One region of the Dermacoccus barathri genome, then DNA from elsewhere that is predicted to be linked to it. Evidence: riboswitches for the same ligand, from Rfam matches in the RefSeq annotation. Region 1 holds a riboswitch; each other region holds the start of a gene.
The links. A riboswitch is a leader RNA that binds a small molecule or an ion and turns the genes downstream of it on or off. The one in region 1 is predicted to bind cobalamin.

Region 1 (7,721 bases):
ACGGCGTGGTTTGCGGCGCTCGAGGTCGGTGCGCCCGCTGCCTGGCTCGGGTTGATGCTCGGACTCACCGTCGTCGGAGTGCGCCGCCTGGCCGCCCGGCGCCGTCGCGCTCACTGATCACGGACCCGAAATCGTCCCTTCTTTTGCGCGACCGGATGCCCCGCCCACCACAAGCGCAGAAATCTTCCCCACGTGTGCGCAAGCAAGCGCCTTGCACACCACGAGGGAAGAGACCTTCCCTTCTTTCGCGCAAGCAGACGTCTTGGACACAAGAAGGGAAGAAAACATCCCAATTCGGACCGACCCGACCCGACGCGACGCAGGCCATGTCCCGAAGACGCGGACGAGGTCACGTCCGAGCAGCAACGAAAGCCGATACCCTCCCCCAGAACGGCACCACGCGGGAAGCGGACGCCGTGAGGTCGAGCGCGGCGCGAAGCAGCGGCTGAGCTTGCGAAGCCGGTGCGAGCCCCGCGCCCGACCTCACGGCCCGAAGCCCTGTCGCACCGAGCGAAGGCCCCCGAATTGCGAGCTTGCTCGCAGTTCGGGGGCCTTCGCCGGAAGACGGGGCGAGGGATTACACCAGCTCGTGGCGTTGAATGATCTCGTCGCGGCCAGGGCCGACGCCGATGGCGGAGATGCGTGCGCCGATCTGCTCCTCGACGAAGAGGATGTACTTCTGCGCGTTTTCCGGCAGGTCCTCGAAGGTGCGGCAGCCGGTGATGTCCTGCTTCCAGCCGGGGAGCATTTCGTAGACGGGCTTCGCGTGGTGGAAGTCGGTCTGGTTCTCGGGCATCTCGTCGAAGCGCTTGCCGTCGACCTCGTAGGCGACGCAGACGGGGATCTCGTCGAAGGTGTCGAGGTTGTCGAGCTTCGTCACGACGAAGTCGGTGACGCCGTTGACGCGTGCGGCGTAGCGGCCGATGACGACGTCGAGCCAGCCGACGCGGCGCGGGCGGCCGGTCGTCGTGCCGAACTCGTGGCCGATCTCGCGGAGGGTGTCACCGACCTCGTCGTGCAGTTCGGTCGGGAACGGCCCCTCGCCGACGCGCGTGGTGAACGCCTTGAGGATGGCGATGACGCGGTCGATGCGCGTGGGCGGGATGCCGGCGCCGGTGCAGGCGCCCGCGGAGATGGCGTTGGACGACGTCACGTACGGGTAGGTGCCGTGGTCGACGTCGAGCAGCGTGGCCTGGCCGGCCTCGCAGAGGACGACCTCGTCGGCGTCGAGTGCCTTGCCGAGGAGCAGGGACGTGTCGGCCACCATGGGGCGCAGGCGCTCGGCGTACTGCAGCAGGTCCTCGACGACCTCGTCGACCTCGATGGCGCGGCGGTTGTACGTCTTGACGAGCAGCTGGTTCTTCAGTTCGAGCGCCGCTTCGACCTTCTGGCGCAGGATCGACTCGTCGAAGATGTCCTGCACGCGGATGCCGATGCGGTTCATCTTGTCGGCGTACGTGGGGCCGATGCCGCGGCCGGTGGTGCCGATCTTGCGCTGGCCGAGGAAACGCTCGGACACCTGGTCGATGACCTTGTTGTAACGCGGGATGAGGTGCGCGTTGGAGGACACGACGAGCTTGGACGTGTCGACGCCGCGGGCCTCGAGAGCGTCGAGCTCCTCGAAGAGGACGCCGAGGTCGACGACAACGCCGTTGGCGATGACGGGCGTGACGCCCGGCGTCAGGATGCCCGAGGGCAACAGGTGCAGGGCGTACTTCTCGCCGCCCACGACGACGGTGTGGCCGGCGTTGTTACCGCCGTTGAACTTCACGACGTAGTCGATGCGACTTCCGAGGAGGTCGGTGGCCTTGCCCTTGCCTTCGTCGCCCCACTGGGCACCGACGAGCACGATTGCCGGCATGCGGATCAACTGCCTTTGGTTGCTGCTGGGCCGACGCCCTCGGGCGCGACGCGTGCCGTGCGGCACACCCGCGCGGGGCGTCGACTCTTACCGCCCAAGGGTACCCGCTCGCCTCGTCGGGGCCGTGATGACGCTCACTGCGGCATCGGGACGTTCAGGCTCCGGAGCCTCGTCGCTGACCTGAGCCGACGATTCCGCGCTCGGTCAGTTCGACCGCCAGCTGGAAGCGTGTCTCGACGTCGCACTCGTCCATGAGCGCGGCGATCCGACGGCGGACGGTGCGCAGACTGACGCCGAGCACGCGGGCGATGGCCTCGTCCTTGAGGCCGGCCTGCATGAGCTCGACGAGACGCTCCGATGTCGTGTCGACGCCGTCGTCGACGGTGGTCGAGGCTGCCCAGAGGCGGTCGAACAGTTCGACGAAGGCCCGCACGACGACGGGATCCCGCAGCACGGCGTATCGGCCCTCGTCACCGCCCCACTCGGTGTTGGCGAGCACCAGATCGGTGCCGTAACAGACGAATTCGTTCGGGATGTGGTTGGCGAGGCGCTGACTCTCCCCCATGGCTGCCCACTGGGCCACCTCGAGGGTGCGGCTGCTCGCGGCGTCGAACTCGTGCAGTCCGTAGAGCCCGCGCCCCTCCTCGACGAGGCGACACAGGACGGGCTGCTCGTCGGGCGTGAAGGCGACGGCGTCGGTGTGCGTCATGCGGATCGGGCCGGACGTCGAGGCGGCCAAGTGCTCCATGACATCGGCGAGGCCGGAGGCGTCGATGTACTCGCGGGCGGGCTCGTCGGACAACGAGTGCTCCTGCCCGGCACGGTGGTCGCCGGCGAATCCGTCGATGGCGTCACGCAGCCGGGCGAGGTCTCGGCGGCGTTCCGCGAGGCGCGCCTCCTCGGCCGAGAGGATGCGCTCGAGGCCGGCGCGCGGGTGGTCGGCCTGGACGAGCCCTTCCTCGTTGATCCGGACGAGCCGCATGGCGCGCAGCGCCTCTGTGGCGTCGTCGATCTCGGCGGTGGACCGGTTGAGGCGCGCGGCATACACGGACGCGGGACGCGCCTGATCGCGCAGCACCTGGCGGTAGAGCTGTTCGGCAAGGTCGTCGAGGCCGAGGACGGCGAGGCGGTTCACGCGTCCACATTAGGACAGACGAGGGGGACATGACCCCTCCCGGCCATGTCCCCCTCGTCCCTTCCACCGTGGACGGTGGCAGACGATGCGCACGCTGTTCCCTCGTTCGCTCGTCCCCCGGAGACGAACGCTCCCTGAACGCGCCATCGCACACCTCTGACGCGGACGCGCGGTGTTCGGTTCCCTCAATTCGACGACGAATCGAGAACAGCACCAACGCGCGTCGCGCCAGGGCCCGGTCAGCTGGTCAGAGGCCGAGCTCGCGAGCGCCCGTGGCCGAGGAGTCGCGCAGGAAGTCGGCGCAGCGGCGCTGTTCGTCGGTTTCGCCGATGGCGCCGGCGGCCTTGCTCAGCGCGCCGAGTGCACGCAGGAAGCCGCGGTTCGGCTCGTGCTCCCACGGCACCGGGCCCTGGCCGCGCCAGCCGGCCTTGCGCAGCGAGTCGAGCCCGCGGTGGTAGCCGGTGCGGGCGTAGGCGTACCCCTCGACGGCCTCGCCGTCGTCGAGCGCGTCCTCGGCGAGCTGGGCCCACACGAGCGAGCTGGCCGGGTACATGCGGGCGACGTCGCGCGGGTGGACGCCGGCGTCGAGCTTCTCGGCGGCCGGGTCGACGTCGAGCTTGGTTTCGGGGATTCCGAGCAGGTTGTCCATGGCGCCATTCAAACATCGAGCGCTGACAACATCGTCCATGGCGGTGACACCGCTCACGTCATCGAAGAAGCCCCCTCCACTCCCCCCACCGCGCAACTCGCCGCTGTTAGGCTCCCGTCGTCGCCTCAAGATCGAGGAACCCGGTGAGAGTCCGGGACGGTCGCGCCACTGTGAGCGGGTTTTCCGCGAGTCAGGAACTCGAGGGCGAAGCATTGTCGGGACGCGTCATCCCGGGAAGGTGCATTGCCATGCATATTGCCGAGGGCTTCTTGCCACCCCTCCACGCGGCCGCTTGGACGGCCGTCTCCGCGCCGTTCGTCGTTCACGGCGTCCGCCGCATCACGCAGATCACGCGTGAACACCCTGATTCCAAACTCCTGCTCGCCGGCGTCGGTGCCTACTCGTTCGTGCTGTCGGCCATCAAGCTGCCGTCGGTCACGGGCAGTTCGTCGCACCCGACGGGCACGGGTGAGGGCGCCGTCATCTTCAAGCCACCCGTCATGGCCGCGTTGGGCACGATCGTGCTTATCTTCCAGGCGTTGCTGCTCGCGCACGGCGGCCTGACGACGTTGGGCGCCAACGTGTTCTCCATGGCGATCGTCGGGCCGTGGGTCGCCTACGGCACCTACCGTCTCCTGGGCCGGGCGCCGTTCTCGGTGGCCGTCTTCTTCGCCGTCGCCCTGGCCGACCTGGCCACGTACGTCGTCACCGCCACGCAGCTGGCCATCGCGTTCCCCGACGCCCAGAGCGGCTTCTTCGGCGCATGGTCGCGCTTCCTCGGCCTGTTCGCGCTCACTCAGATTCCGCTCGCCATCGTTGAGGGCCTCATCGGCGTGCTCCTCATGAACGCCCTGCGTTCGTGGGCGGGCCCGCAGCTGCAGGGCCTCGGCTTCGGCAAGGGCCGCCGCGATGTCTTCGACGACGAGCCTGGCGAATCCGACACTCCCGCCACGACCGACGACACCCTCAACACGCCCGCCGGAGGTGCCCGATGAAGCGCTCGACCGTGTGGAAGAACGTCGCACTTCTCGCCCTGGCGGCCGTCGTGTTCGCTATCGCCCTGCTCATGGGCACCCACTCCGGCGGTGAGTTCGGCGGAACGGACGCCGCTGCCTCCGAGCAGATCGAGGCCTCGAACAAGGACTACGAGCCGTGGTTCTCGCCGATCTGGGAGCAGCCCGGCGGCGAGGTCGAATCAGGCCTCTTCGCGCTGCAGGCCGCCATCGGCGCCGGCATTCTCGGCTTCGTGCTCGGCACGTTCCGCGAGCGCCGTAAGCGTTCGACGGAAACGGCGCCGAACGCCGACGACTCCCCGCAGAACGCCGCACGCACCCCCGAGTCGACAACCCACAGCAGCTGACCGTGGGAGCCAGGACGGGCCCCGGCCCGGCCGTCGATCGCGCCGCCTGGAGCAACAGGTGGCGCGATCGCTCCGTTCTCGAGAAGTCGGTGCTCAGTCTCGGGCTGCTCGTCGTCGCGATGGTGACGCGGGCGCCCTGGCTCCACGCCGCCGTCGTCGTGGTCTGCCTGGTCGCGATCCTCGTCGGCGCCCGCGTCGAACCGAGGCTCGCCTCCCGCGTTCTCACGCTGCCGGTGACGTTCATCGTCCTCGGGGCACTCGTGGCGGCGGTGTCGATCGGCCACCCCGCTCCTGACGCCGTGTGGTCGTTCGGCCCGTTCTGGTCGGCGCCGGCGTCTATCGAGCGTTCCGTCGAGACGGTCGGCCGCTCACTCGCGGCGGCCTCGGCCCTCATGCTGCTCGCCCTCACCACCCCAATGACCGACCTCCTGACGGCGGCCCGTCGCGCCAAGGTGCCCGCGACGATGGTGGAGATCGCGGGCCTCGTCTACCGGATGCTCTTCGTCCTCCTCGACGTGGCAGGCAACGTCCGGGCTACGCAGGAGGCCCGTCTCGGGTACGCGTCGCCGCGCATCGCCCGGGCCAGCGTCGCATCGCTACTCTCCGCCACGCTCCGAACGGCCTGGGTGCGGGCTCAGCGTCTCGGCGAAGGGCTCGAAGGGCGCGGCTTCGACGGCGCGCTCGTCGTCACGCCCCGGGCGCAGAACGTCTCAGTGCCGTTCGTCGGCCTCAGCGCTTGCGTGGTCCTCGCGCTCGGCGTCGTCGCGGTGATGACCCGATGAGTGCGCTCGCCCTGCACGGGGTCAGCGTCCGGTACGGCCGCGACGCGTGGGTGCTGCGCGACGTCGACGTGGAGGTCGTGGCGGGCCGTCGCCTCGCGCTCATCGGCGCCAACGGTGCGGGCAAGACGACGCTCCTGCGGACCTTGAGCGGCAGCCTGCGGCCCACCGCCGGCGAGGTTCTCGTCGACGAGACGCCCCTGAGCTTCAAGCGCACAGCACTCACCGCCCACCGCCGCGCCGTGCAGCTCGTCCTACAGGATCCGGACGATCAGCTCTTCTCCGCCGATGTCCACGCCGAGATCTCCTACGGTCCCACCAACCTCGGCCTCGACCCCGACGCCGTCCGTGCGCGGGTGGCCGAGACCGCTGAACTGTTGGGCATCACCGAGCTGCTCACCCGCCCCGTGCATCACCTCTCGTACGGCCAGCGCAAACGCGTCGCCCTCGCCGGCGCCGTGGCGATGCAGCCGCGCTTCCTCCTGCTCGACGAGCCGACGGCCGGCCTCGACCCCGCCGGATGCGCGGCTCTCCTCGCGTGTCTCAAGCGGCTCGAAGGCGCGGGCACGACCGTCGTCCTGTCGACCCACGACATGGCGCTCGTGTGGGAGTGGGCCGACACCGTCACGCTGCTCGACGCCGGGTGGGCCGGCAGCGACGATGCGGGCGCCCTCCTGGGCGACGCCGACCTCCTCCGTCACGCGCAGCTCGATCGACCGTGGCAGGCGGACCTGCTCGACGCCGCAGGCCTCCCCGTCTCGGCAGCCGACCGCCCGCGTTCCCGCGCTGACGTTCTGGCGGCAGCCCTCCACCGCTGAACGCCGCACAACGAAACGAGCGGCCCGCCCACGATTGTTCGTGGACGGGCCGCTCGCGTCGAACGACTCGGGTGAGGCGTCAGGCCTTCTTGGCGCCCTGGCTCTTGCCGGCGGAGCCGAGGTGCTCACACGCCTCGACGACGCGCTTGGCCATGCCCTCCTCGGCAGCCTTGCCCCAGGCGCGCGGGTCGTACTGCTTCTTGTTGCCGACCTCGCCGTCGATCTTGAGGACGCCCTCGTAGTTGCCGAGCATCCAGCCGGCAATCGGGCGGGTGAAGGCGTACTGCGTGTCGGTGTCGACGTTCATCTTGACGACGCCGTATGACACGGCCTCCTTGATCTCCTCCTCCGACGAGCCCGAGCCACCGTGGAAGACGAGGTGGAACGGCTTGTCCTCGGCCTCGGAGAACTTGGCCTTGACGGCGTCCTGCGCGTCCTTGAGCACGGACGGGCGCAGCTGGACGTTGCCCGGCTTGTAGACGCCGTGCACGTTTCCGAAGGTGAGGGCCGTCATGTAGTACACGTCGGTACCGGCGCCGAGAGCCTCGGCCGTGGCGATGGCGTCCTCGGGCGTGGAGTACAGCTGGTCGTTGATCTCGTTGTCGACGCCGTCCTCTTCACCGCCGACGACACCGACCTCGATCTCGAGGATGATGTTCGCCTGCTGGCACTTGTCGAGCAGCTCCTTGGCGATCTCGAGGTTCTCCTCGAGCGGAACGGCCGAACCGTCCCACATGTGCGACTGGAAGTACGGCTGACCGCCGTCCTTGACGCGCTCGATCGAGGCGTCGACGAGCGGGCGGACGAAGCTGTCGAGCTTGTCCTTCGGGCAGTGGTCGGTGTGCAGGGCGATGTTGACGTCGTAGTTCTTCGCCACCTCGTGGGCGAAGGCCGACATCGCAAGGGCGCCGGTGACCATGTTCTTCACCGTGGGGCCCGAGAAGTACTCGGCGCCACCGGTGGAAACCTGGATGATGCCGTCCGAACCGGCCTCGGCGAAACCACGGATGGCGGCGTTCAGCGTCTGCGACGACGAAACGTTGATGGCCGGGTACGCGAAGCCCTCACGCTTCGCGCGGTCGAGCATCTCGCGGTAAACCTCGGGGGTTGCGATGGGCA
Region 2 (7,721 bases), on a different contig from region 1:
ATGCTCGATCGCTTCGGGCCCCGGTGGTAGGCGACGACATCCGCGGAGTCCACGAGGCGGGCCGCCTTGAGGGTGATGAGCTCGGGATCGCCCGGCCCGAGTCCGACGACGTGCAGAGCTGCGGGTGCCGACGCGCTCATGCCAGCTCGTCCCGCGTCGCGAGAGCATTGATCGTGGCAGCAGCCATGGCCGAGCCGCCCCGACGTCCGTGCACCGTGAGCCACGGCACTGGCCCGCCCTCGGGGGCGAAGGTGCTCAACGCGATCTTGGATTCGGCCGAGCCGACGAAGCCCACCGGCATTCCGATGATCGCTGCGGGGCGCGGGCCGCCGTCGGCGATGACCTCGAGAAGGTGGAACAACGCCGTCGGTGCGTTGCCGATCGCGACCACTGCGCCGTCGAGCCATGGCTCCCAGAGCGAGACAGCGGCCGCGGAGCGCGTCGTACCCCACGCGCGAGCGAGGTCGGGCACCGCCGGGTCGCGCAGGGTGCAGCGCACCTCGTTGTCGTCCGGAAGGCGGCGGCGCGTCACGCCGTTCGCGAGCATGAACGAGTCGGTGAGAATGTTCGCGCCGGCGCTGAGGGCGTTGTGAACGGCGTCGGCGACGTCGGGGCTTCCCTCGATCTCACCGACGATGTCGACGTCGCCCGCCGCGTGGATGATGCGAACGGCCGCCGTGTGCAGTGACTCGGGCAGCGTTGACAGGTCGGCTTCTCGTCGGATGGTCGCGAACGACTCTCGGTAGATCGCCTGCCCGTCACGTTCGTACGCATACCGGCGGGTGGGGGGCGTCGTCATCGGTCACCTCGTGCGTCGGCCACGTCGTCGGCGCTGCGCGGCGCCACGACGAGGGTGTGGGTGGAAGTCGGTCGGCCGCAGGCTCGTTCGCAGCCCACGATGTGAAGGCGTCCGTCGGCCTCGGGGGCGGGGGTTGTGCGGGCGATCTCGACGGTGGGGGAGTCGGTGCGGCGGCAGAATGGCGCGCCGATGCAGGCCGTCACACGGCGTCGCGGATCCGTCGCGCAGTGGAATCCGGCCGCAATCAGTTCATCGAGCGCCTCGGGCGACGTGTCGGCGGGTAGGACGAGGCTCCGGTGCGGCGTCACGACGATCCGTGCCGACGAGCCGAGGGTCGCGACCAACGCGTCGGCCAGGACGGGAGTGAGAAAGCCGAGAGGTACTCCGAGTTCGGTGAGCTCCACGCTGCTCACGCCCGTCGGGTCGGAGCCTCGCCCGTGCTCAGCGGTAGTGGTGTCACCGCCTCCATCGTCGTCATCGTCGAAGCCGTCGAACACCGGGGAGTTGGCGGGCAGATCACGCAGGTTCCACACGGCCTCCGACTCTCGGACGGCGAGGAACCGGTTCGCCACGTCGAGCAGAGCGCTCACGGCCTCGGCGGGGGAGCAGGGGCGCGACTGTCGGCCGGCGAGGAGGCGACCGGATGTGGGCGAGAACTGTTGGAACGCCACGTCGTACGGCGCGTCCAGCGAAGAGCCCGTCTCGTCGGAGAGTGCGAAGAGCCACCGTCCCGGAAGCGTGGCGAGGGCGTCGTCCCGCTGCAGTCGGTCATCGAGTTCGCTAACGAGCCAGTCGAGTTCGGGCGACGGATCGGCGACGATGTTACGAACTCGCTCGTGGGTGGCCGAGGGAAGCAACCCCAGTCGCTCCACCGTCCGGACGAAGGCCTCAGGTAGAGGCTCGGGCAGGCTACGAAGCTGAAGGTTGCCGCGTGACGTCAGCTGGACGAAGGGTGCCCCGAATTCCTCGGCGAGAGCGGAGATGTCGACCAATTCCGTTATGTCGGTGCGTCCCCCAGGAAGTCGCAGCCGGACGATGGCGCCGTCGTCGGCTGCGAACGGTCGCAGGACTCCGGGGCAGCGATCGTGAATCTGGCGGGACGGCACGGCGCCCAGCATAGGGGTAAGCCAGGTAGGGTCGGGGCTGGTCGTGAGCTGCGGAACCCGGTGTGAATCCGGGACGGTCCCGCCACTGTGAGCCCTCGTGCAAGTCAGGAACGCCGCCGCGACCGGCTCGCCGGGGAACCCGGGAGAGTCCACGACGTCGACGTGAGCGCGGACACTCACGAAGGAGCGCCTGATGGCTCGTATTGCCCTGATCTCAACCTCCGACACGGACCTGCGCAGCGCGCGCTCCAGCGGTGCGGACTACGCCATCGCCAACCCGGCCCGGCCGCGCCCGATCGGCGAGGTCACCGACGGAGCTGACATCGTCGTCGTGCGCCTTCTCGGCGGACCACAGGACCTCTTCGACGGCTTCGACGCCCTCGCTGCGTCAGGTGTCCCGGTCGTCGTCCTCGGCGGCGAGCAGGAGCCGAATGCGGCGCTCATCGAGTGCTCGACCACCCCGCCCGGCGTCGCCCGCCAGGCCCACGACTACCTTGCTCAGGGTGGCGCGAGGAACCTCGCGTCACTGCACGCCTTCCTCAGCGACACCCTTCTGCTCACCGGTGAGGGCTTCGACCCGCCGGTCACGACCCCGTCGTGGGGTGTCCTCGAGCGCCCGGAAGCTCCCACGCCTGAGGGGCCCCGGGCCGGAGTGCTCTTCTACCGAGCCCAGTACGTCGCGGACAACGTCGCCTACGTCCACGCCCTGGCCGATGCTCTCGATGCCGCGGGGGGTGTCGGCGAACCGGTTTTCGTGTCGTCGCTGCGCGACCCCGAAGCCGAGTTGCTCGAGCACCTGCGTCGCTACGACGCACTCGTCACCACGGTGCTCGCCGCGGGCGGCACGCGTCCGGCCAGCGCCGGCGCCGGTGAGGACGACGAGAGTTGGGACGTTCAGGCGTTGGCCGCGCTCGACGTGCCGATCGTCCAGGGGCTGTGCCTCACCTGGGGGCGTGAGGACTGGCTCGACTCCGACGACGGCATGACGCCGCTCGACGTGGCGACCCAGGTCGCCGTGCCCGAGTTCGACGGGCGCATCATCTCGGTGCCGTTCTCCTTCAAGGAGTTCGACGAGGACGGTCTCGCCACCTACGTCGCCGACCCGGAGCGCTGCGCACGTGTCGCCGGCATCGTGCTCGGCCACGCCCGCCTGCGTCGGCTCGCGCCGTCCGAGCGCCGCATCGCCGTCGTGCTGTCGGCGTACCCGACGAAGCACTCCCGCATCGGTAACGCCGTGGGCCTCGACACGCCTGTCTCGACCATTCGGTTGTTGCGCGCCATGCGTGACGCGGGCTACGACCTCGGCGAGCCCGGTGCCATTCCCGGGCTCGACGGTGTCGGCGGGGAGCACGGCGTCGCACCCGTCGACGACGAGCACCCGGACACCACAGCAGGCAACGCGCTCATCCACGCCCTCATCGCCGCTGGCGGGCAGGATCCGGACTGGCTGACGGATGCTCAGCTCGGCGACGCCCACGTCCGTATCCCTGCCGCGACCTACCGCCGTTGGTTCGACGCGCTACCGAGCGACCTCACCGACGCGATGCGCGAGCACTGGGGAGAAGCGCCCGGTGAGCTCTTCGTCGACCGCCAGGAGAACCCCGACGGTGACATCGTCGCGGCGGCCATGCGCAGCGGCAACCTCGTCATCCTCGTCCAGCCGCCGCGCGGGTTCGGCGAGAACCCGATCGCCATCTACCACGACCCCGACCTTCCGCCCACGCACCACTACCTCGCCACCTACCGCTGGCTCGAGGAGGAGTTCGGCGCGCACGCCGTCGTCCACATGGGCAAGCACGGCAACCTCGAATGGATGCCGGGCAAGAGCCTCGGGATGTCGGCCTCCTGCGGCACGGACGCGGCCCTCGGCAGCCTGCCGCTCATCTACCCGTTCCTCGTCAACGATCCGGGTGAGGGCACCGAGGCCAAGCGCCGAGCGCACGCGACGATCGTCGATCACCTCGTGCCGCCGATGGCCCGCGCCGAGGGGTACGGTGACATCGCGCGCCTCGAGCAGCTGCTCGACGAGTACGGAAACGTCTCGGTCATGGACCCGGCGAAGGCGCCCGCGCTTCGCGGTGAGATCTGGACCCTCATTCGGGCAGCGGAGCTGCACCACGACCTCGGTCTCGACGAGCAGCCGGACGAGGACGACTTCGACGAGTTCGTCATGCACGTCGACGGGTGGCTGTGCGAGATCAAGGACGTCCAGATCCGTGACGGTCTGCACGTTCTCGGGCGCGCGCCGGAGGGCGACGAACTCGTCAACCTCGTCGTGGCGATGCTCCAGTCCCGCCAGCTGTTCGGCGGCGGTGGTGACGGTGTTCCCGGCTTGCGGACCTCCCTCGGACTCGAGGTGACGAGCACCGATCGCACCGCGACGGACGCCGCGCAGGAGCGGGCACACGCCCTCGTCAGTGCCTTGGCGCAGGCGGGATGGTCCGCCGACGCGGTGTCCTCCATCGTCGCGGAGCAACTCGACGGTCTGGCCGACGTCGACCGCTCGGGCGTCGAGGCCTCGCTGACGTTCGCTGCAACCCAGGTCGTACCCCGCCTCGCTCAGACGCCTGACGAGCTGACGGCTGTCCTCCATGCCCTCGACGGTGGGTACACGCCCGCCGGGCCGAGCGGCTCGCCGCTGCGCGGCCTCGTCAACGTGCTGCCGACGGGCCGCAACTTCTACTCGGTCGACCCCAAGGCCATTCCGAGCCGTCTCGCGTACGAGACGGGCACGGCCATGGCCGACTCGCTGCTCGCGAAGTACCGCGACGAGCACGGCGAGTGGCCCGAGTCCGTGGGCTTGTCCGCGTGGGGCACCTCGGCGATGCGGACGAGCGGCGACGACATCGGCGAGATCCTCGCCCTGCTGGGCGTCACGCCGACCTGGGACGAGCAGTCCCGCCGCGTCGTCGGCCTCGAGCCGATCCCGCTCGACGACCTCGGCCGGCCCCGCATCGACGTCACGGTGCGCATCTCGGGCTTCTTCCGTGACGCGTTCCCGCACGTCATCGCGATGCTGGACGACGCCGTCCGCCTCGTCGTCGACCTCGACGAACCCGACGACATGAACTTCGTGCGCGCCCACGCCCGCGCCGACGTCGTGGCCCACGGCGACGAGCGCCGTGCTCGCACGCGCGTGTTCGGTTCGAAGCCGGGCTCCTACGGGGCCGGTCTGCTGCAGGTCATGGACTCGGGCAACTGGCGCAGCGACGCCGACCTCGCCGAGGTGTACACGACCTGGGGCGGCTACGCGTACGGCCGCGACCTCGACGGCGCTCCGGCCCGCGACGACATGGAGCGCAACTACCGCCGCATCAAGGTGGCGGCGAAGAACGTCGACAACCGCGAGTCGGACATCCTCGATTCGGACGACTACTTCCAGTACCACGGCGGCATGGTGGCCACGGTCAAGGCACTCACGGGTGAGGAGCCGGAGGCGTACGTCGGCGACTCGACGACGCCCGACGCCATCAGGACTCGCACGCTCACGGAGGAGACCTCGCGCATCTTCCGTGCGCGCGTCGTCAACCCGCGCTGGATCGGCGCGATGCGACGTCACGGATACAAGGGTGCCTTCGAACTGGCCGCCACCGTCGACTACCTCTTCGGCTTCGACGCGACGAGCCACGTCGTGCCCGACTGGATGTACGAGCAGATCGCCCAGTCCTACGTGCTCGACGAGCAGACGCAGGAGTTCATGCGCCACGCGAACCCGTGGGCGTTGCACGGCATCGTCGAGAAGCTCGGGGAGGCCGCCGACCGTGGCCTGTGGGAGAACCCGAACCCGGAGACGATGGCCGCGATGCAGCAGGTCTACCTCGACGTCGAAGGGGAGCTGGAGCAGTGACGCCGTCGGGCGCGCCCCGACGACCGCGACCGACGGTCGGGGACGCCTCCTCCGCACGGGAACGCCGGGAGGATCCGCGCGGCTGGGCCATGGGTGAGCAGGTCACCGAGGCGCTCGGGCGGGTCATCGCCGGGCGACGTGACATCCGGCGGTACCGGCCGGATGCGGTCGAGCCCGAGTTGCTCGAGCGGGTGCTCGAGGCGGGTCACAGCGCGCCGTCGGTTGGCCACAGCCAGCCGTGGCGGTTCGTCGTCGTTCGTTCACCCGAGACGCGCGAGCGCGCGGCGCACCTCGCGGACACGGCGCGGCTGCGTCAGGCACGCGACCTGCTGCCGGAGCGCGCGGCGCGCCTCCTCGACCTCAAGCTCGAGGGCCTGCGCGAAGCGCCCATCGGCATCGTCGTGGCGTGCGATCGGCGGACGCCGGCGAACGGAGTTCTCGGTCGGGCCACGTTCACCGAGACCGACGTCTGGTCGTGCGCGTGCGCCATTCAGAACATGTGGCTCACGGCGCGCTCGCTCGGTCTGGGGATGGGGTGGGTGACGCTCTTCGAGCCGTCCGACCTGGCCGGCCTCATCGGGGCACCCGAGGGAGTCGAGACGCTGGGGTGGATGTGCCTGGGCTGGCCGGACGAGCGCCCGCCGGGGCCCGGCCTGCAGCGCGCGTCCTGGTCGATGAAGCTGCCGCTCGAGGACGTCGTGCTCGAGGAGCGGTGGCCCGAGGGCGACGGGGCACCGGCGCAACCGCTGTCGCACCTGCGCGCGCCCGACGGCGACGCACTCGTCGAGGCAGGGGACGGCGCGGACACGCTCCTCGCACCGCCGGAGTCACTGGGCGTCCTCGACCGGGCCCTCAACCGTGTCGTGGCGACGTCCGGTCCGCAGACCTCCGGAGGGCGCCTGGTCCTGGCGGGTGCCGACCACCCCGTCGTCGAGCTCGGCGTCAGCGCCTACGAGCCGCACGTGACGGCCGACGTTCTCGGCCATGCCCTGGCCGACCCGAGCTCGCTCGGAGCGGCCCACGCCCGAGCCGCAGGTCTCGCGGTGGACGTCGTGGACGCCGGCGTGAGTGAGCTCGTCACCGGGGCGATCGATGCCCGACCCGGTGGAAAGCGAGGCAACCTTCGGGACGCCGACGCCCTCACCGACGACGATCTGGAGCGCTGCGTCACCGTCGGTGAGAACGTCGGGCGGCGGGCCGCCGCCGACGGACTGGTCGTCCTCGGCGAGGTGGGTGTCGGCAACACGACCGTGGCGGCCGCACTGACGTGCGCGCTGCTCGGCGTCGACGCCGACGACGTCGTCGGGCTCGGTTCGGGAGCCGATGCTGCGATGTCGAAGCGCAAGCTCGAGGTCGTCAGCGCCGCCTTGGAGCGTTCGGGAACCTTCAGCTCGGACGCCGACGCCGCCCGGCGAGCCCTGCGTTGTCTCGGAGGACCCGAGATCGCCGTTCTCACGGGAGTCTGCCTCGCAGCGGCGGACGCCGGGACGACGATCGTGCTCGACGGACTCGCGACCTCCGTGGCCGCGCTCGTCGCGTGCCGTCTCGAGCCGGCGGTGCAGGGTTACCTCGTCGCTGGCCAGCGCAGCAGGGAGAAGGGGCACGCACTCGTCCTCACGGAACTCGGACTTGAGCCCTTGCTCGATCTGCGTCTGCGTGCCGGTGAAGGTGTCGGCGGAGTGCTCGCCGCCGGGATGCTCCTGCGCGGGCTCGAAGCGCGCCGCACGAGCATCAGGACGACCGACTGAGGCGTGTCACGACCGCCAGGGCGTGATGTAGTCGTTCGCCGGCCAGCCCTCCACAGCTGCCAGCAGCTCACCGGCCGTCGCGCCGTCCAGCTCCTCACGGATGATGTCCGCGTGGCCCGCGTGCCGAGCGAACTCCTCGACGTGGTGGACGTAGAGGTAGCGCAGCTTCGCCGGGCGCGCCTCGTCCATCCCGAACCACGGCATGGGCCCCACGGGCAGTT
Region 3 (7,721 bases), on a different contig from region 1:
GGACGCGTCGACGACGAGGGCATACGCGAGGGGGTCCGGCTCCTCGACATGGGTGAGCTGGCCCCGCGCAGCCAGATCCTCCGTGACGGCGGACCGTTCCTGCGTGGGAACGTCGACCCGAAAGCCCCGTTCTGCGAGGTCGGCGACGACAACCCCGACGCGCTCGTCGGTGCGATGGACAAGAGCTTGCTTCATGACCTGGGCTCCCTCGGGTCCGCCTCGCCGGTTCGCTGGAGGACTCGCCCGAGGGCGGCGAGGAGGGCGTCCGTCGTCAGCGGGTCACGCACAGCGAGTCGGATCCATTCGGGCCCGAGGCCGGGAAAGGTCTCGCAACGCCGTGTGGCGAAGCCCTCCTCTCGCAGTCGTGCGTGGACGCCCGTTCCCACCTCGACAGTGACGAACGGTGCGCATGACGGCAAGGGGTCCAGACCGAGCGCGCGTAGTCGGTCGACGAGGTGTTCGCGCCACTGCTCGGTCTCGACAGCCCACTCAGCCACCTGGCGCAGGGCGCTTGGTGAGGTCGTGAAGATCGCGGCCTCGGCCGCGAGCGTGTTGACCGACCAGTGCGGTTGGGCGTGAGAACACAGGGCGACGAGCTCGGTGTCGCCGACGAGGTAGCCGGCGCGCAGGCCGGCGATCGACCAGGTCTTCGTCAGCGAGCGGACGACAAGCAGGCCCTCGACGTCGTCGACGGGTCCGTTGACGAGCGAGGCGTGCTCGCCGGGCACGAGGTCCATGAACGCCTCGTCGACGACGAGGATCCGGCCCGGTCGGCGCAGGGCGAGAAGCTCGGCCCGGGAGTGAAGCGCACCCGTGGGGTTCGTCGGGTTCCCGACGACGACGAGGTCGGCGTCATCCGGAACGCTGTCGAGGCTCTCGCCGAGCCACGTTCGCACGATGTGAGGTCTCGGCCGATGGCCTGCGCACTTCAGGGCGGCGTCGGGCTCGCTGAACTGGGGGTGAACCACGAGGGGCGTGTCGAACTCGAGACCGCGCGAGATGAGGGTGAAGGCCTCCGCCGCACCGTTCGTCAGCAGCACCTGATGCGGCGCGACCCCGTGACGCGCTGCGACGGCGTCCCGGGCGGCGTCGGCACGGGGGTACGCCGCGAGGCCGGAGAGATTGGAGGCGAGGTGCCGCGTGAGGTCGGCGGGTGGCTGCGCGGCGCGGACGTTGACGGCGAAGTCGATCAGTGCCTCGTCCAGCTCGTCGTCGCCGTGGAAGAGCGTGGGGTTGCCGACCGGCGTTTCCCCGGAGAAGAAGCTTCGTCCGTGGGCGCCGGGCGCAGACGGAGCCTGCGGGCCGGCGTGAACGGCGTCCGCGAACGTGACGGCCCGCTCCGGCGCTCCGGCCCAGTGCGTGTGGAGGTAGGACGCGTGAACGGTGGGGTGCCCGGCGCCCGCGGGGTCGAGCGCGAATCCCTCGGCAGCACCGTCGAACTCCCAGGCGGGCTGCCCGCCCGTACGGGGCTCGGTGACGGTGCGGTGGAACTCGTGGCCGCGCACGGGCGGGTTGTCCGGGAAGGCTGGGTCGATCGCCTCGCGGTAGCCGAGGGTGAGGCGCGGGCTCATCGTCGCGCGCGCGTCGATGACGTCGGCGAAGCGGTGTCCGTCGACCTCGGCGAGGAGGTAGAGCATGCCCGCGCACTCAGCGACGGTCGGTACCCCCGCGCGGACAGCCGCGGCAACGTGATTGAGCAGCGATCGGTTCTTCGCGAGCGCCGCAGCGTGTACCTCCGGGAAGCCGCCGCCGAGGTAGAGGCCACGCGTGCCCTCGGGCAGAGCCTCGTCCGTCACGGGATCGAAGACGACGGGTTCGAGGCCCTGGGCGCGCAGCAGCTCGTCGGTCTCGGCGTAGCGGAATGTGAAGGCGCGGCCGCCGGCGACGGCCACCCTGGGTCGTTCGTCACCGGGCGCGAGCTGACGCGCGGGTGGCGTCCACGGTGTCGCCTCAAGCGGCGCCGCGGCGCGGGCCACCTCGAGCAGCGCATCGAGGTCAATGTGCTCTGCGGTGGCACGCGCGAGGTGGTCGAGCGTGGCGCGGGCGTCCGCGCTCTCCTCGGCGGGCACGAGTCCGAGATGGCGGGACGGAACGCTGACGCCTGCGTCGCGCGGCATGGAACCGAGCACACGGATGTCGGCCTCGGCGCAGGCCCGGCGCACTTCGTCGGCGTGCCGCGGCGACCCGGCCTTGTTGAGGATGACGCCCGCGACGTCGAGGCGCGGGTCGAACGAGCGCAGCCCGTGAACGACAGCCGCAACGCTCCGGCTCGCCGAGGAGATGTCGACGACGAGGACGACAGGCGACTGTGTGAGCCGAGCGACGTGAGCCGTCGAGGCGAAACCGTCCGTGCCGAGTCGACCGTCGAAAAGGCCCATGACACCTTCGATGACGGCAACGTCCGCAGGGTCCGGCTGGTGGGCCCCGGCGAGCAGAAGCGGCGCGATGCGTTCCTCACCCTGCATCCACGGATCGAGGTTGCGCCCGACGCGCCCCGTGGCGAGCGCGTGGTAGCCGGGGTCGATGAAGTCCGGGCCGACCTTGGCCGGCGCCACATTCAACCCGCGCGCGGCCAGCGCGGCCATGACACCGACGCTGACCGTCGTCTTGCCCTGCCCCGACGAGGGCGCAGCGAGGACGACGCGAGGGAGCACGTGTGAGTCGCGCGCCCCTGATCCACTCACCATTCGATGCCCCGCTGGCCCTTCTGGCCGGAATCGAACGGGTGCTTCACCTTCGTCATCTCCGTCACGAGATCGGCGACCTCGATGAGCGCGGGGTGCGGGTCACGTCCGGTGATGACGACGTGCTGGTGGCCGGGGCGCGAGGACAGGGTCTCGGCCACCTCGTGCGGGTCGATCCAACCCCACTTGATGGGGTAGGTGAATTCGTCGAGGACGTAGAAGCCGTGTGTATCGGCGGCCAGTCGTCGCTGGATCTCGCGCCACCCCTCGAGCGCATCGGCAGCGTGGTCCTCCTCGGAGCCGGCGCGGCGCGACCACGACCAGCCGGAGCCCATCTTGTGCCACTCGACCGGGCCACCCTGGCCCGTGCTCGTGTGGACTTCACCGAGCGCTTCGAGCGCGGCCTGCTCACCGATGCGCCACTTGGCGGACTTCACGAATTGGAAGACGCCGATCGACCAGCCCTGGTTCCAGGCGCGCAGCGCGAGCCCGAAGGCGGCCGTCGACTTGCCCTTGCCCGCGCCGTGGTGGACGACGACGAGGGGGCGGTTGCGGCGCTGACGGGTCGTGAGGCCGTCGTCCGGAGTGCTGGGGGTCTGTCCCTGGGGCATCAGGCTGCCTTCCCGTTCGAGGTGCGCGGCGTCGCCGCGGGAGCGATGGCGTCGATGAGGCCGGTGGCCGAGACCTGCTCGAGGGGTACGTGACGGGCCAGCATCCGCTGGGCGAGCTGCCCCGCGAGGCCGAGTCGGAAGCGTCCCGATTCGCAGTCGACGACGATCGTCTCGACGTCGAGGGAGTGCCACCTATCGGCCACGTCGAAGGCTCGCTCGAGGGCGCGCTCGCCGCTCGTCGCGCGGCCGTCGGTGACGAGCACGAGCAGGGGACGTCGGTTCGGGTCGCGCAGCCGCTCGATGCGCAGCACGTCCGCCGCTTCGAGCAGGCCCTCCGCGACAGGGGTGCGCCCGCCGTGCGGAACGTCGGCGAGCAGGGTCGCGGCTCGGTCGACGGAGGAGGTCGGCGGCAGGACGAGGCGGGCACCGTCGCCGGCGAACGTCACGAGGCCAACCTTGTCGCGACGCTCGTAGGCGTCGAGCAAGAGCGAGAGCACGGCGGTCTTGACCTCGCTCATCCGCTTGCGTGCGGCCATCGAGCCCGAGGCATCCACGCAGAAGAGGACGAGGTTGGATTCACGGCCCATGATCCGCGCATGGCGCAGGTCCGCCGGTTCGACGAGGAGCCCCGAGCCGGGCTCGGCCTTCCGTGCTACTTGCCGCACGGCCGCTTCGCGGACCGTCGCGAGGAGGTGGACCTTGCCCTCACGATCGGGGCGTACACCGACGACGCGGCCCGTCGTCGTTTCGGCGCGGCTGCGTCGTCCGGCCTCACCTCGACCGATGCTCGACAGTTCGAAGCGCTGTGGGCGGTAGGGGGCGCCGACCGATGCCGTCGCGACGGGTGCGGCCGCGTTCTGCGGTTCGTCCTGTGTATCGGCAGGGCTCTGTTCCGCCTCTGTCTCGGCGTGCGTGTCGTGCGAGGACGTGGGTGACTGCTCGTCACGCGGGCTGTCGTCCTGGGCAGGCGGCGGTTGAGGAGAATCGGCGCTTGGCCCGTCAGTCGCTTCGCTTTCGTCGGTGGCCTCGGAGTCGGACGGCTCCTCGTCGTCGGGCCCCTGCGGCTCATCGTCGGGATCGTCGCCACCCTCGGGCGGCGGGGGCGGTTCCTCGTCGAGCAGCCGATCGAGAAGGTCTTCGTCCAGGCCGGGCGGGTCGAAGGGGCCGCGGCGTCGGCGGTGTGCGAGCGCAAGGACGGCCGCTGCGCGGATGTCCTCACGCTCGACGGCGTCGGCGCCACGCCACGCGGCGTGCGCACTGGCCGTTCGCGCGATGACGATGTCGGCACGCATCCCGTCGACGTCGAAGCCGGCACACACGCGGGCGATGGTGCGCAGCGCCCACGGGGAAAGGACAACCCCTCCGACATGCTCCTGGGCCGCGGCGATGCGCTCTCGCAGGCGAGCCTGATGGCCCGCGAATCGTTCGAGGAACGCATCGGGGTTCGCGTCGAAGGCGAGTCGACGCGTGACGACTTCGGCGCGGACCTCGGGGTCACGCGAGGCAGCGACGTCGACGGAGAGACCGAAACGGTCGAGCAGCTGGGGGCGTAGTTCGCCCTCCTCGGGGTTCATCGTGCCGACGAGAACGAAACGGGCTGCGTGCGTCACCGACATGCCGTCACGCTCGACCGTATTGCTACCCATCGCCGATGCGTCGAGAAGGAGATCGACGAGGTGGTCGTGCAGGAGGTTGACCTCGTCGACGTAGAGCAACCCCCGGTTGGCCTCGGCGAGAAGACCGGGACGGAACTCGGCGCTGCCGGCGCCCAAGGCCCGGGCCAGATCGAGCGAGCCACTGACTCGGTCGTCGCCGGCGCCGACGGGAAGTTCGACAAGGCGGACCGGGCGACTCGTGGCGTCACCGTCGGCGTCGTGAGGGCCGTCGGGGCAGTTCGGCTCCGGGGTCCGCGGGTCGCAGCTGTAGCGGCATCGGGCGACGACGTCGATCCGGGGGAGCACGTCGACGAGCCCGCGCACGATGGTCGACTTGGCCGTGCCCTTCTCGCCGCGAACGAGCACACCACCGATGGCCGGTGAGATCGTCGTCAGCACGAGAGCCAGTTCGAGGTCGTCTGCGCCGACGACGGCCGTGAAGGGATAACGGGACATCACGAATCCTCCTGGCAAGTGACCACGCTTGCCGTACGAGATGCCACGGCTCGTGCACGTGGCAGGTGATGACGACGTCCTGGCTCGCTTCGAAGGGAAGCTCACAGTGGCGGGACCGCTCCGGATTCTCACCGGTATTCCTCGTCATGCAACCGGGAGACATCATGGCAGACGCGCGCGCCGTGGTGGTGTCCGGGCCGATCCGAGGTTTCGCGTCCCTCAGGGCCGCCGTCGGTGCCCAGCCTTGTCGTAGGGTGTCGGCCATGATCGAGGTCGTGGGCATCGGGGACGACGGGTGGAGTGGTCTCTCTGAAGCCACACGGAACCTCGTGGGACGGGCCGACACCGTCATCGGAAGCCCACGTCAGCTCGACCTGCTGCCGTCGATGGGACAGCAGGAACGGCGACCCCTGCCGTCTCCGCTGCGCGACAAACTGCAGTCGCTTGTCGGCGAATCAAGCAGGAACACAGTCGTTCTCGCGTCCGGAGACCCGTTGTTGTCGGGCATCGGAACGACGCTGATCAAGGCAGTTGGTCGGGAGGCGGTGCGTGTCCACCCGGCGCTCTCGTCGGAGGCGCTGGCCCGCGCTCGGATGGGGTGGTCGGCGGAGTCCGTCGACGTCGTCACCCTCGTCGGCCGATCCACGGACCGCTTCCTTCCGTTCGTCACCCCGGGCTCCCGTCTCGTCCTGCTCTGTTCGGACGGCGACGGCCCCGCGGAGGTTGCACGCCTCGCCGTGGAGGCAGGCGCCGGAACCGCAAAGCTCACCGCGTGGTGGCACCTCGGTGGCCAGAACGAGGGCTCGAACAGCACCACCTGCGCTGCGTGGGGTGACGAACGCACCCCTGACCTCGTCGTCGTGTGCCTCGAGGTCGGTGTTCTCGACGCCGAGCCACAAGCCCTCGGGCCAGCCCCCGGTCGTGCCGACGACGCTTTTGAGCACGACGGACTCATCACGAAGCGAGACGTGCGTGCCACCGCCCTCGCCCGGCTGCGCCCGTGGCCCGGTCAGGTCCTGTGGGACCTCGGCGCCGGCTCGGGGGCCGTGGGGGTCGAGTGGTGCCTCGCTGCCCCGCGTGCCCGCACGGTCGCCGTAGAGCGCGATCCGGACCGTGCCGCTCGGGTGACGCAGAACGCCGCCCGCTTCGGCGTCTCCTCCCGCGTGGACGTCCACGTCACCAGCACTAGCGCCGCCGTGCGCGACGACGACCTGCCTCGACCGGATGCCGTCTTCCTCGGCGGTGGACTGGATCGTGACGTCCTGGACGCCGCGATCGCAGCGTTGCGGCCCGGTGGTCGTCTCGTCGCCCACGCCGTGACGAGAGAGAGCGAAGCGCTGCTTCACGAGGTACACCGCACGCACGGCGGCTCACTCACCCGCCTTGCCGTCGAACATCTCGAGCCTCTCGGGCGCTTTCACGGCTGGAAGCCTGCCCGTAGCGTCGTTCAGTGGTGCCTGACGCGGCCCCCCAGGTCGAAGGAGTCCGCATGACCGTCCACTTCATCGGTGCCGGTCCGGGAGCGGCCGATCTCCTCACGCTGCGCGCCGTGAACCTGCTCGAGCGCTCGTCGGTGTGCCTGTTCCCCGGCACCTACCTCGACGCGGCCGTGCTCGCTCACCTGCCCGCCGACGCCGAACGTATCGACACGCAACGTCTCGACCTCAACGACATCACGCGCCTCATGGCCGAGGCTCACGCCCGCGGAGCGGACGTCGCGCGGCTGTGCTCGGGCGACCCGTCGATCTACTCGGCTCTCGCCGAGCAAACCCGACGACTCGACGCTCTCGGAGTGCCGTGGGAGGTCTGCCCGGGCGTGCCCGCCTACGCGGCCACAGCCGCCGTCATCGGACGCGAACTCACGGCCCCTGAGGTGACGCAGTCACTCGTGCTCACCCGCGCCCAGCGGGACTCGACGAAGATGCCGCCGGGGGAGGAGCTCACGAACTTCGCCCGCACGGGTGCGACCCTCGCGCTGCACCTCGCGATTCGTCACACCGACCGGTTGTGCGCCGAACTTGCGGAGCACTACGGCATGGAGTGCCCGGTCGTTGTCGGGTACCGCGTGAGTACGCCCGATGAGCTCGTCCTGCGCGGAACGCTGACCTCAATGCCTGCGCTCGTCGCGGAAGCCGGGCTGCGTCAGGCCGCTGTCATCCTCGTCGGCCCCGCGCTCGCGAGCGACGACTTCGTCGAGTCGCACCTCTACAGCGCGTGTCGCGAGCGTCCGACGGGCAACTGACGCTGAACGTCCGTGAGGTGCGGTACCTCAGCTGACGAAGCGCGGCGTCCAGACGCGTCCGTTCTCGGTGACG
Region 4 (7,721 bases), on a different contig from region 1:
CGTGGCGTGACGTCTCTCGTCTCGTCCCTCACCGGGCGCGACGCGGAGGTGAAGCGCCTGACGAAGGAGAACCTGGCCGTGAGCGAACGCGCTCGATCGGCCGAGGAGCGACTCGCAGCGGTCGAGGAATCGGCAACGCTCTCCGAACGATTCGGGGGCGGCAAGCACGATGTTGTCGTCGGTCATGCCGTCGCCTTCACGCCGGCACCTTCAACGGGTAGCGAGCGGAAGGTCGAACTCGACATCGGCTCGCGCGACGGCATCTCACTCTCGCAGGCCGTCGTGGGCAATCGCGGCCTCGTGGGGCGCATCACCGCAGTCCGGGCCGACTCCTCCACGGTCACGCTGCTCGCCGACCCTTCGTCCGTAGTGGGGGCGCGCGTCGAGCGCACCCGTTCCCTGGTCCGACTCAGCGGGAGCGCGCCGGCGGGTGTGGCCAAGCGAAGCGGCAGCGAGGTCAGCCTCGTCGTGGCCGACGGAGGTTCGGTACGCATCGGCGACACCGTCGTCACGGCAGGCAGCCCGAACGGGTTCCCGTACCCCGCCGGTATTCCGCTCGGGAAGGTGAGCCGCGTCGAGGCCGACCACGGTCAGGCGGAGCGCAACGCCGCCGTGCGTCCCTTCGTCGACCCCGGTGCGCTTGAGGTCGTGGGTGTTCTCGTGCCGCAGGAGAACCACTGATGGCGCGCGTGGCTGCTGAAACCCCCGGTGCTCCCGGTCGCACGCCCCTGCGCGAGCCCACGACGATCGTGGCTCGGCCCTCCGCCGTCACGTGGAGCCGCTTTGCCTGGCTCGTTCTGACCCTCCTGCTCGCCGTCACCGTGTTGCCCCTCCTGCCCACCTGGGCGCCGTGGATGCTCGTGCCCCTGCTCGTCACCGCAGGCGTGACCGGCGGTGCGTGGTCCGCCGTCGTCTGGGCGATCGCAGGGGCACTCCTGCTCGACCTCGCGCCGCCCGCGTCGTCGGCGCCGGGCCTCGCGCTCGCTCCCGCGGTTGCGGCGGCGCTCGTCGTCACCAGGGCCGCGAGGTCGTGGAACAGCGCCGCGTGGGTACCGGCCATGGTGGGCGGCCTCGGAGCCCTCACTGCCTCCCTCGTCGTTCTCGCCCTGCGAGTGGTGGCGTCCGGCTCGGTTCAGGTCGATCCGTACTCGCTGCTCGGCTCGACGGCCACGACGGCCGTTCTCACCGCAGCCCTCGCTCCGACCTGGGTGCGGTGGACGTTGCGCGAGCAGGAACGAGGACGCGCATGACCCGGCTGCGCCGAGGCGTGCCGAGGGAACGCCGTCCGTTCGGACCGTTCCTCGTGCCGAGCTTCCGTGGGGCAGGTTCGCGTGGTGCGCGAGGGGCGTCGGGACGTGCGCGGTTGCTCGTCATGGCTCTTGTCGTCGCTCTCGTCGCGACGATCATGGTGGGTCGCCTCGTTCAACTGCAGATCGTCGACGGCGCGAAGAACGCGCGGGCCGCAGCGGACATCAACACGCGTGACGTCGTCGTGCCTGCCCAACGCGGGCGGATCCTCGCTGCCGACGGTACCGTTCTCGTCGGGAACGGTTCGACGACGACGCTGACGATCTCGCCGCAGGCCCTCGCGCGTGACGACGCGCCGAAGGTCATCGCGCGCGTCGCCTCGGCCATCGGCCGGGATCCGCTGAGCCTCTTGGCGCGGACGAAGGCGTGCGGGACGAAGGGCGCCGCGCCGTCGCCGGTCTGCTTCGCCGGGCATCCCTTCGAGGCGGTGCCGATCGCCTCCGACGTCGAGGCGTCGGCTGCGAACGCGCTGCTCGAGCGCCCCGAGGCCTACCCCGGCATCGCGGTGCGACCGACAGCGACCCGAACCTACGGCTCCCGCGGCGACTCCCTCGCCCAGGTGGCCGGTTACCTCACGGCAGCGACAGCCGACGACACCGGCGTCTCGAGCTCGGGGTCGGGTGTGCCGACGTTGCTCGGCCGCACGGGTGTCGAGAAGCAGTACGACGCCGTCCTGCGCGGACGCGACGGCAAGCGCTCCACCGCCATCGGCCCCGACGGCACGGCGCAACGTCAGGTGGCGGACGTGCCGCCGGTGGCGGGCCAGGACGTCGTCACCTCGATCCGCCCTGACGTGCAGGACGCCGCGGCGAAGGCCCTCGCCGACGGCATCGCCGCAGCCCGGAAGCGCGGGCAAAAGGCCGGTTCGGGAAGCGTCGTTGTCCTCGAGGCGGACAGCGGCAACGTCGTCGCCATGACGAACCAGCCCACCTACGACCCGTCCGTGTGGAACGGCGGCGTGACGCAGGCCGAGTACGACTCGCTGCTCGACACGAGGGCCGGCGACCCGCTGACCAACCGAGCCACGTCCGTGGCCGGCCCACCCGCGTCGACGTTCAAGGTGTTCTCCCTCTTCGCCGCGGCCCAGACCGGCGTGGACCCGAACGGCTCGTACTCCTGCCCGTCGTCGGTCATGATCGGCAACCGCTCCTACAGCAACTTCGAGTCGCAGGCGCACGGCACGATCGACATCCCGAAGGCGCTCGAGGTCTCCTGCGACACCGTTTTCTACCGGTGGGCGTACGACGCCTGGGTCAAGGCCGGGGGAGTGAAGGCGTCCACCGACGCTCCCGACCCGTACACCAGCGTGGCCCGCGAGTTCGGATACGGCGCGCGAACCGGGGTTGACCTGCCCGCGGAGGCGAGCGGCTCCCTTCCCGACCGCGCGACGAAGCGCCGTGAGTGGGAGGCGACGAAGGCGGCGTCCTGCAGGCGGGCGAAGAGCGGCTACCCGGAGATCACCGACAAGGACCGTGCTTCGTATCTCACGCAGGTGGCCAAGGAGAACTGCACGAGTGGCTACGTCGTACGCGCCGGTGACGCGGTGAACTTCGCGATCGGCCAGGGTGACGTCGCCGCGACGCCGATGCAGGTGGCCACGTCCTTCGCCGCGCTCGCGACGAACGGTCGTGTGCCGACGCCCCGCGTCGCCGTGGCAACCGCGCGTTCGGACGGCAGCGCTCGCACGGCGCTCCCGTCGCCCGAGGCCCGTACCCTCAGCCTCGATGCCCGGATGTACGCCCGTGAACTCGAGGGGCTCAAACGGGCGGTCTCGACGGGGACGGCCTCCGAGGCCTTCCGAGGCTTCGACCTCGACGCGCACGCCGTCTACGGCAAGACAGGGACGGCCGAGGTCTACGGCAAGCACGCCACCGCGTGGTTCGCCTCGTTCGGCGGGGCAGACGAGGACGGCAAGCGCTACGTCGTCGTCGTTCGGGTCGACGAAGGAGGCGAGGGTGGACGGACCGCCGCACCCATCGCGCGCTCCGTCTGGGACGCGCTCGTCAGGCGCTCTCGCTGAGACGAGGGCGCACGGCGGCTGGTGATAGCCTGGATGCGATCTTCGGCTCGTGCCGGAGAGCCGAGAACGAGGGGAAGCCGGTCGAATTCCGGCGCTGACCCGCAGCCGTAGATCAGTCCGCTGATGAGCCGGAATGCCTCGTCTCGGCTGTGTCTGATCACATCTGCCTCATCACACCCGTCGAGGTCAGCGGGAGAGGCCCGGCTCGTCGTTCGAGCAGGGTGTCGCCCACCGGCCACGCACCTGCCCGGAAGGTCATCATGACGACCCACCTGCGTCGCGCCGGAGTCACCAGCGCCGCCCTCGTCGCTCTCGCTGCCGCAGCCTCGGCGCCCGCCACTGCCGCTCCCGCGACGGGAAGCGACGCCGCGGCATCCTTCCTTGCCGGGCAGTTCGCCGCAGGCCGCCACGAGCTCAGCTCCACCTACTCGGGTCAGACCTACCTCGACGCGGGCCTTTCCGCCGACGGCATCCTGGCCCTTACGTCGGCCGGTGTTGCGGGCAACGAAGCCGGTGCCGCCACGACAGCGTTCGCCAAGGGTGTGGGTGACTACGCCGTGCCGGGCACCGACGTGTACGCGGGAGCTGTGGCGAAGTCCCTCATCGTCGCGAAGGCACAGGGGCAGAACCCGCGCGCGTTCGGCGGCGTCGACCTCGTCTCGAAGCTGCAGGGCCTCGAGGAGCCGAGCGGCCGCTTCTCCGACGTCTCGGCCTACGGCGACTACTCGAACGCCGTCACCCAGTCCCTCGCCGTCATCGCGCTGCAGAAGGCCGGCGCGCCCGCTGACGCGAAGGCCACGAACTACCTCCTCTCGCTGCGCTGCAATGACGGCGGATTCCGCTTGGCCGACGACGGTTCGGCGTGCGTCTCCGACCCCGACGCCACGTCGTTCGCCGTGCAGGCGCTCGCCGCCGCCGGCGGTCACGGCGCCGACGTGACGAAGGCCGTGAACTTCCTCGCCACGAAGCAGAACGCCGACGGTGGCGTCGCCGGCGGAACGGGCACGACCACCCCCAACGCCAACTCGACGGGCCTCGCGGCGGTGGCGTTCACCCTCGGCGGTCAGGACGCGCGCGCTGTTAAGGCGCAGTCGTTCGTCGCCTCGCTGCAGTACGGCTGCTCGTTCCCTGCCGCTGTGCGTGGCGCCATCGCGTACGACCGCACCGCGTTCGCGGCGATGAAGAGCGCCGGTGCCTCCGGCAAGCTCGCCGGCAACGAGACCCGCGCCACGTCCCAGGGTCTCTACGCGTTCACGAGGGCGCCCCTCGTCTCGTTGACGAAGGGTGGCGCCACCGCGACTCCCGCCATCTCGTGCTCCTCCGAGCCCACGTCGTCGCCCAGCACCTCGACGTCCACGACGAGCGCGCCGAAGCCGACGAGCACCTCGTCGAGCAACTCGACGTCCACCTCCGCCACGCCGGCTCCCACGAGCACCACGAGCACGGATGCCACCGCAGCGCCGACCTCGACGACGAGCCCGAGCGCGCCGTCCACGTCCACGGTGCCGCAGTCGACGTCGACGACGCCCGCCACCGGCCCGATCGTGAACACCGACAAGGTCTCGGACAACACCGTGCCGTTCGGCTTCGCCTTCGGCGCCGTCATCCTCGTCACCGCGGGAGGTGCCGTTGCGTACGCGCGTCGCCGCTGATCTCGCGCGCCTCGGCGCACCGGTTCTCGTCGGCGCCTCGGCCCTCGCGGGCCTCGGTGCCGTGACGACGGGTGCCGCAGCGCCCGCGTCCGCTGCGGGTGCGTGCACGAGTGCGACGAGCGGCGTGACCGTCGTCGTCCAGTTCCCGAGCGGCTCGGCCACCGGCTGCGCGCCGGGTAGTCCGGGCACGGCGCTCCAGGCGCTGCGGGCCGCCGGGTTCTCGACGACCGGTTCCACGCAGTACCACGACGGCGTGCTCTGCGGCGTCAACGGGTACCCGTCGAGTTCGCCGTGCCGGATGCCTCCGCCGAACGCCTACTGGACGGTCTTCAGCGCCAAGCGCGGCGGCTCGTGGAACTACTCGAACCTCGGTGTCGCCTCGCTGCCCGCCACCCCGGGCGGAGTCGTCGGATTCCGCTTCGGCAGCGGCACCGCGCCGTCCGTGCCCGTTCCTGCTGCGATCACGTCGCCGAAGCCGAGCACGACGAAGCCCACGACATCGACTCCGAGGCCCAGCTCGCCCAAGCCGAGCAGCACGAAGCCGACCACGTCGCAGCCGAAGCCGCCGAGTTCGAAGCCCTCGTCCAAGCCGTCCTCGACGAAGGCCGGCTCCACGTCGGCTGCGCCGAAACCGACGCCGAGCAAGCCTTCCTCGACGGCGGGTTCGACGAGCAGCCCCCAGCCGACCACCTCGGGATCGAAGCCGGGCCAGGGCGCCACGTCGACTCCCACGGTCAAGGCAACGGCCCTCGTGACGAAGGACGGGAAGCCACTCAAGGTCATCACCTTCAGTGACGGCTCGTCGACGACGCTCGATGCGAACTCGAGCGATGCCAAGAAGTACAAGGTCGGTGTGAAGAAGAAGGGCGCCACGCCCGCCGCCACCAAGATGACGGGCACGAAGGTGCCCCAGCCGAAGAACACTGCTCACCCGAGCATCTCGACGTCGGGCAGTGTGCCCGGTCTCGCCGTGCCGGAGAAGAAGAGCTCAGGCAGCAACAACCTTCCGGGCATCATCGCCGGCGTCGGTGTGCTCGGCGTCGCAGCCGTGGGAGCCGGATACGCGGCACGCCGTCGCGGATGACCTCGGCCTCCGGCCATCGCCGTCGCGTCGTCCACCCCGGTGCGTGGTGGATGTGGGCGACGGCGATGGCCGTTGCCATCGCCACGACGACGAATCCCGTCCTGTTGGCCCTCGTGCTTGCCGTCGTGGTGCTCACGGTCGTCGCTCGGCGCCCCTATGCGCCGTGGGCCCGTAGCCTGCGCCTCTACGCGGCGCTCGGAGCCTTCGTCGTCGTGAGTCGCGTCGTTCTGCATGTCCTCGTGGGCATGAAGACGAGCGACACGATCGTCCTTCCGCTGCCGCGGGTGGGGCTTCCCGAGTGGGCTCGCGGCATCACTCTTCTCGGCCCGGTCGGTCTTGGCGGCCTCGTCGGTGCCTTCCTCGAGGGCCTGCGCCTCGCCACGATGCTGTTCTGCTTCGGCGCAGCCAACGCCCTCGCCAACCCCAAGCGCCTGCTCGCGGCCACGCCTCCGGCCGTCCGTGACATCGGGACGGCCACCGTCATTGCGCTGTCCGTGGCGCCCCAGCTCGTCGAGAGCGTCCAACGGGTGCGCAAGGCGCGCGTCCTGCGTGGCGACGCACGCCGCGCCACGCGCGTCAAGCAGGTGGCCCTTCCCGTGCTGCACGACACGCTGGACCGTTCCATCTCCCTCGCGGCCTCGATGGAGGCACGTGGGTACGGCCGTCGGGCCGAGCGGCCCTTCGTGACGCGCTTCGTCATCGGCGTGCTCATGCTCGGCGGCGCGCTGCTCACGTGCGTCGGCGTCTACGGCACGATGCAGGGCTCTGGAGCCGAGGGAGTCGTGAGCGACGTTCCCTGGTGGACGACGGCGCCCGTGCTCGTCGTCGGCATCCTGGCGAGCGTGGTCGGGGTGGCTTTCGCAGGACGTTCGATGCGTCGCACCCGCTACCGGCGCGACCCGTGGGGCCTGCTCGAGTGGGCCGTCGTGGCCTGCGGCATTGTGACGCTCGTGGCTGTTCGTGCGGTTCTCGAGGACCAGCCCGACGCGCGCAACCTCTCGGTTTCGCCCCTCGCCATGCCGGTGGTGCCCCTGTGGCTACCGCTCGCGCTCGTGCCCGCGCTCCTGCCGGCGTTCTTCACACCCGAACCGGAACGCCCGCGGCGTACGAGCGCGCCCGAACGCACCCTCGACGACGCAGCGCCCGGACGCGACGCCCGGGCCCTGCGAGGAGCCACCTCATGACCGAAACGCACGACACAACTCCCGCGGGGGACGTGGGAGGGCGTGACGCGGCCACCGTCTGGACCAGGGAGCCTGCCGTCGTCATGGAGGCCGCGACGCTGACGTACGACGGAGCCGAACACCCCTCGCTGCGCGACGTCGACCTGCGCATCGAACGCGGTGAGCTCGTCGCCGTCATCGGCCGCACCGGCTCGGGCAAGTCGACGCTCCTCGGGCTGCTCACCGGGCTCGTCCCGCACTTCACGGGCGGACTCCTGCAGGGCAGGGTCGTCATCGGCGGGCTCGACATCTCCGAGAACAAGCCCAGCGAACTCGCCTCCGTCGTCGGGTACGTCGGGCAGGACCCCCTCGCCGGCTTCGTCACCGACACCGTCGAGGAAGAACTCGCCTACGGCATGGAACAGCTCGGCATAGCGCCGGAGGTCATGCGTCGGCGGGTCGAGGAGACGCTCGATCTGCTCGGTATCGCCGAG

Region 2: it holds a riboswitch for cobalamin, as region 1 does, so the genes downstream of both, cobN (cobaltochelatase subunit CobN) here and IM689_RS06855 (energy-coupling factor ABC transporter permease) in region 1, are expected to answer to the same signal.
Region 3: it holds a riboswitch for cobalamin, as region 1 does, so the genes downstream of both, IM689_RS12350 (VWA domain-containing protein) here and IM689_RS06855 (energy-coupling factor ABC transporter permease) in region 1, are expected to answer to the same signal.
Region 4: it holds a riboswitch for cobalamin, as region 1 does, so the genes downstream of both, IM689_RS09645 (prenyltransferase/squalene oxidase repeat-containing protein) here and IM689_RS06855 (energy-coupling factor ABC transporter permease) in region 1, are expected to answer to the same signal.

What each region holds. Positions count from the first base shown of each region.
Region 1 is NZ_JADCTK010000003.1:247,933-255,653, forward strand. Features, by position in the region: gene IM689_RS06835 (hypothetical protein) at 1-117, shown strand, start outside; gene IM689_RS06840 (adenylosuccinate synthase) at 578-1,861, opposite strand; gene IM689_RS06845 (response regulator transcription factor) at 2,016-2,996, opposite strand; gene IM689_RS06850 (DUF3151 domain-containing protein) at 3,244-3,645, opposite strand; cobalamin riboswitch at 3,736-3,859, shown strand; gene IM689_RS06855 (energy-coupling factor ABC transporter permease) at 3,894-4,640, shown strand; gene IM689_RS06860 (energy-coupling factor ABC transporter substrate-binding protein) at 4,637-5,005, shown strand; gene cbiQ (cobalt ECF transporter T component CbiQ) at 5,008-5,787, shown strand; gene IM689_RS06870 (energy-coupling factor ABC transporter ATP-binding protein) at 5,784-6,602, shown strand; gene fbaA (class II fructose-bisphosphate aldolase) at 6,682-7,721, opposite strand, start outside.
Region 2 is NZ_JADCTK010000006.1:167,273-174,993, reverse strand. Features, by position in the region: gene cobJ (precorrin-3B C(17)-methyltransferase) at 1-140, opposite strand, end outside; gene IM689_RS12330 (precorrin-8X methylmutase) at 137-799, opposite strand; gene IM689_RS12325 (cobalamin biosynthesis protein CobG) at 796-1,905, opposite strand; cobalamin riboswitch at 1,917-2,040, shown strand; gene cobN (cobaltochelatase subunit CobN) at 2,099-5,752, shown strand; gene bluB (5,6-dimethylbenzimidazole synthase) at 5,842-7,500, shown strand; gene IM689_RS12310 (mycothiol transferase) at 7,507-7,721, opposite strand, start outside.
Region 3 is NZ_JADCTK010000006.1:176,350-184,070, reverse strand. Features, by position in the region: gene cobA (uroporphyrinogen-III C-methyltransferase) at 1-195, opposite strand, end outside; gene IM689_RS12360 (cobyrinate a,c-diamide synthase) at 192-2,684, opposite strand; gene cobO (cob(I)yrinic acid a,c-diamide adenosyltransferase) at 2,681-3,295, opposite strand; gene IM689_RS12350 (VWA domain-containing protein) at 3,295-5,406, opposite strand; cobalamin riboswitch at 5,403-5,578, opposite strand; gene cbiE (precorrin-6y C5,15-methyltransferase (decarboxylating) subunit CbiE) at 5,670-6,899, shown strand; gene IM689_RS12340 (cobalt-precorrin-4/precorrin-4 C(11)-methyltransferase) at 6,896-7,648, shown strand; gene cobJ (precorrin-3B C(17)-methyltransferase) at 7,676-7,721, opposite strand, start outside.
Region 4 is NZ_JADCTK010000004.1:351,854-359,574, reverse strand. Features, by position in the region: gene mreC (rod shape-determining protein MreC) at 1-681, shown strand, start outside; gene IM689_RS09655 (hypothetical protein) at 690-1,250, shown strand; gene IM689_RS09650 (penicillin-binding transpeptidase domain-containing protein) at 1,247-3,328, shown strand; cobalamin riboswitch at 3,348-3,488, shown strand; gene IM689_RS09645 (prenyltransferase/squalene oxidase repeat-containing protein) at 3,589-4,980, shown strand; gene IM689_RS09640 (hypothetical protein) at 4,958-6,064, shown strand; gene IM689_RS09635 (energy-coupling factor transporter transmembrane component T) at 6,061-7,248, shown strand; gene IM689_RS09630 (ABC transporter ATP-binding protein) at 7,245-7,721, shown strand, end outside.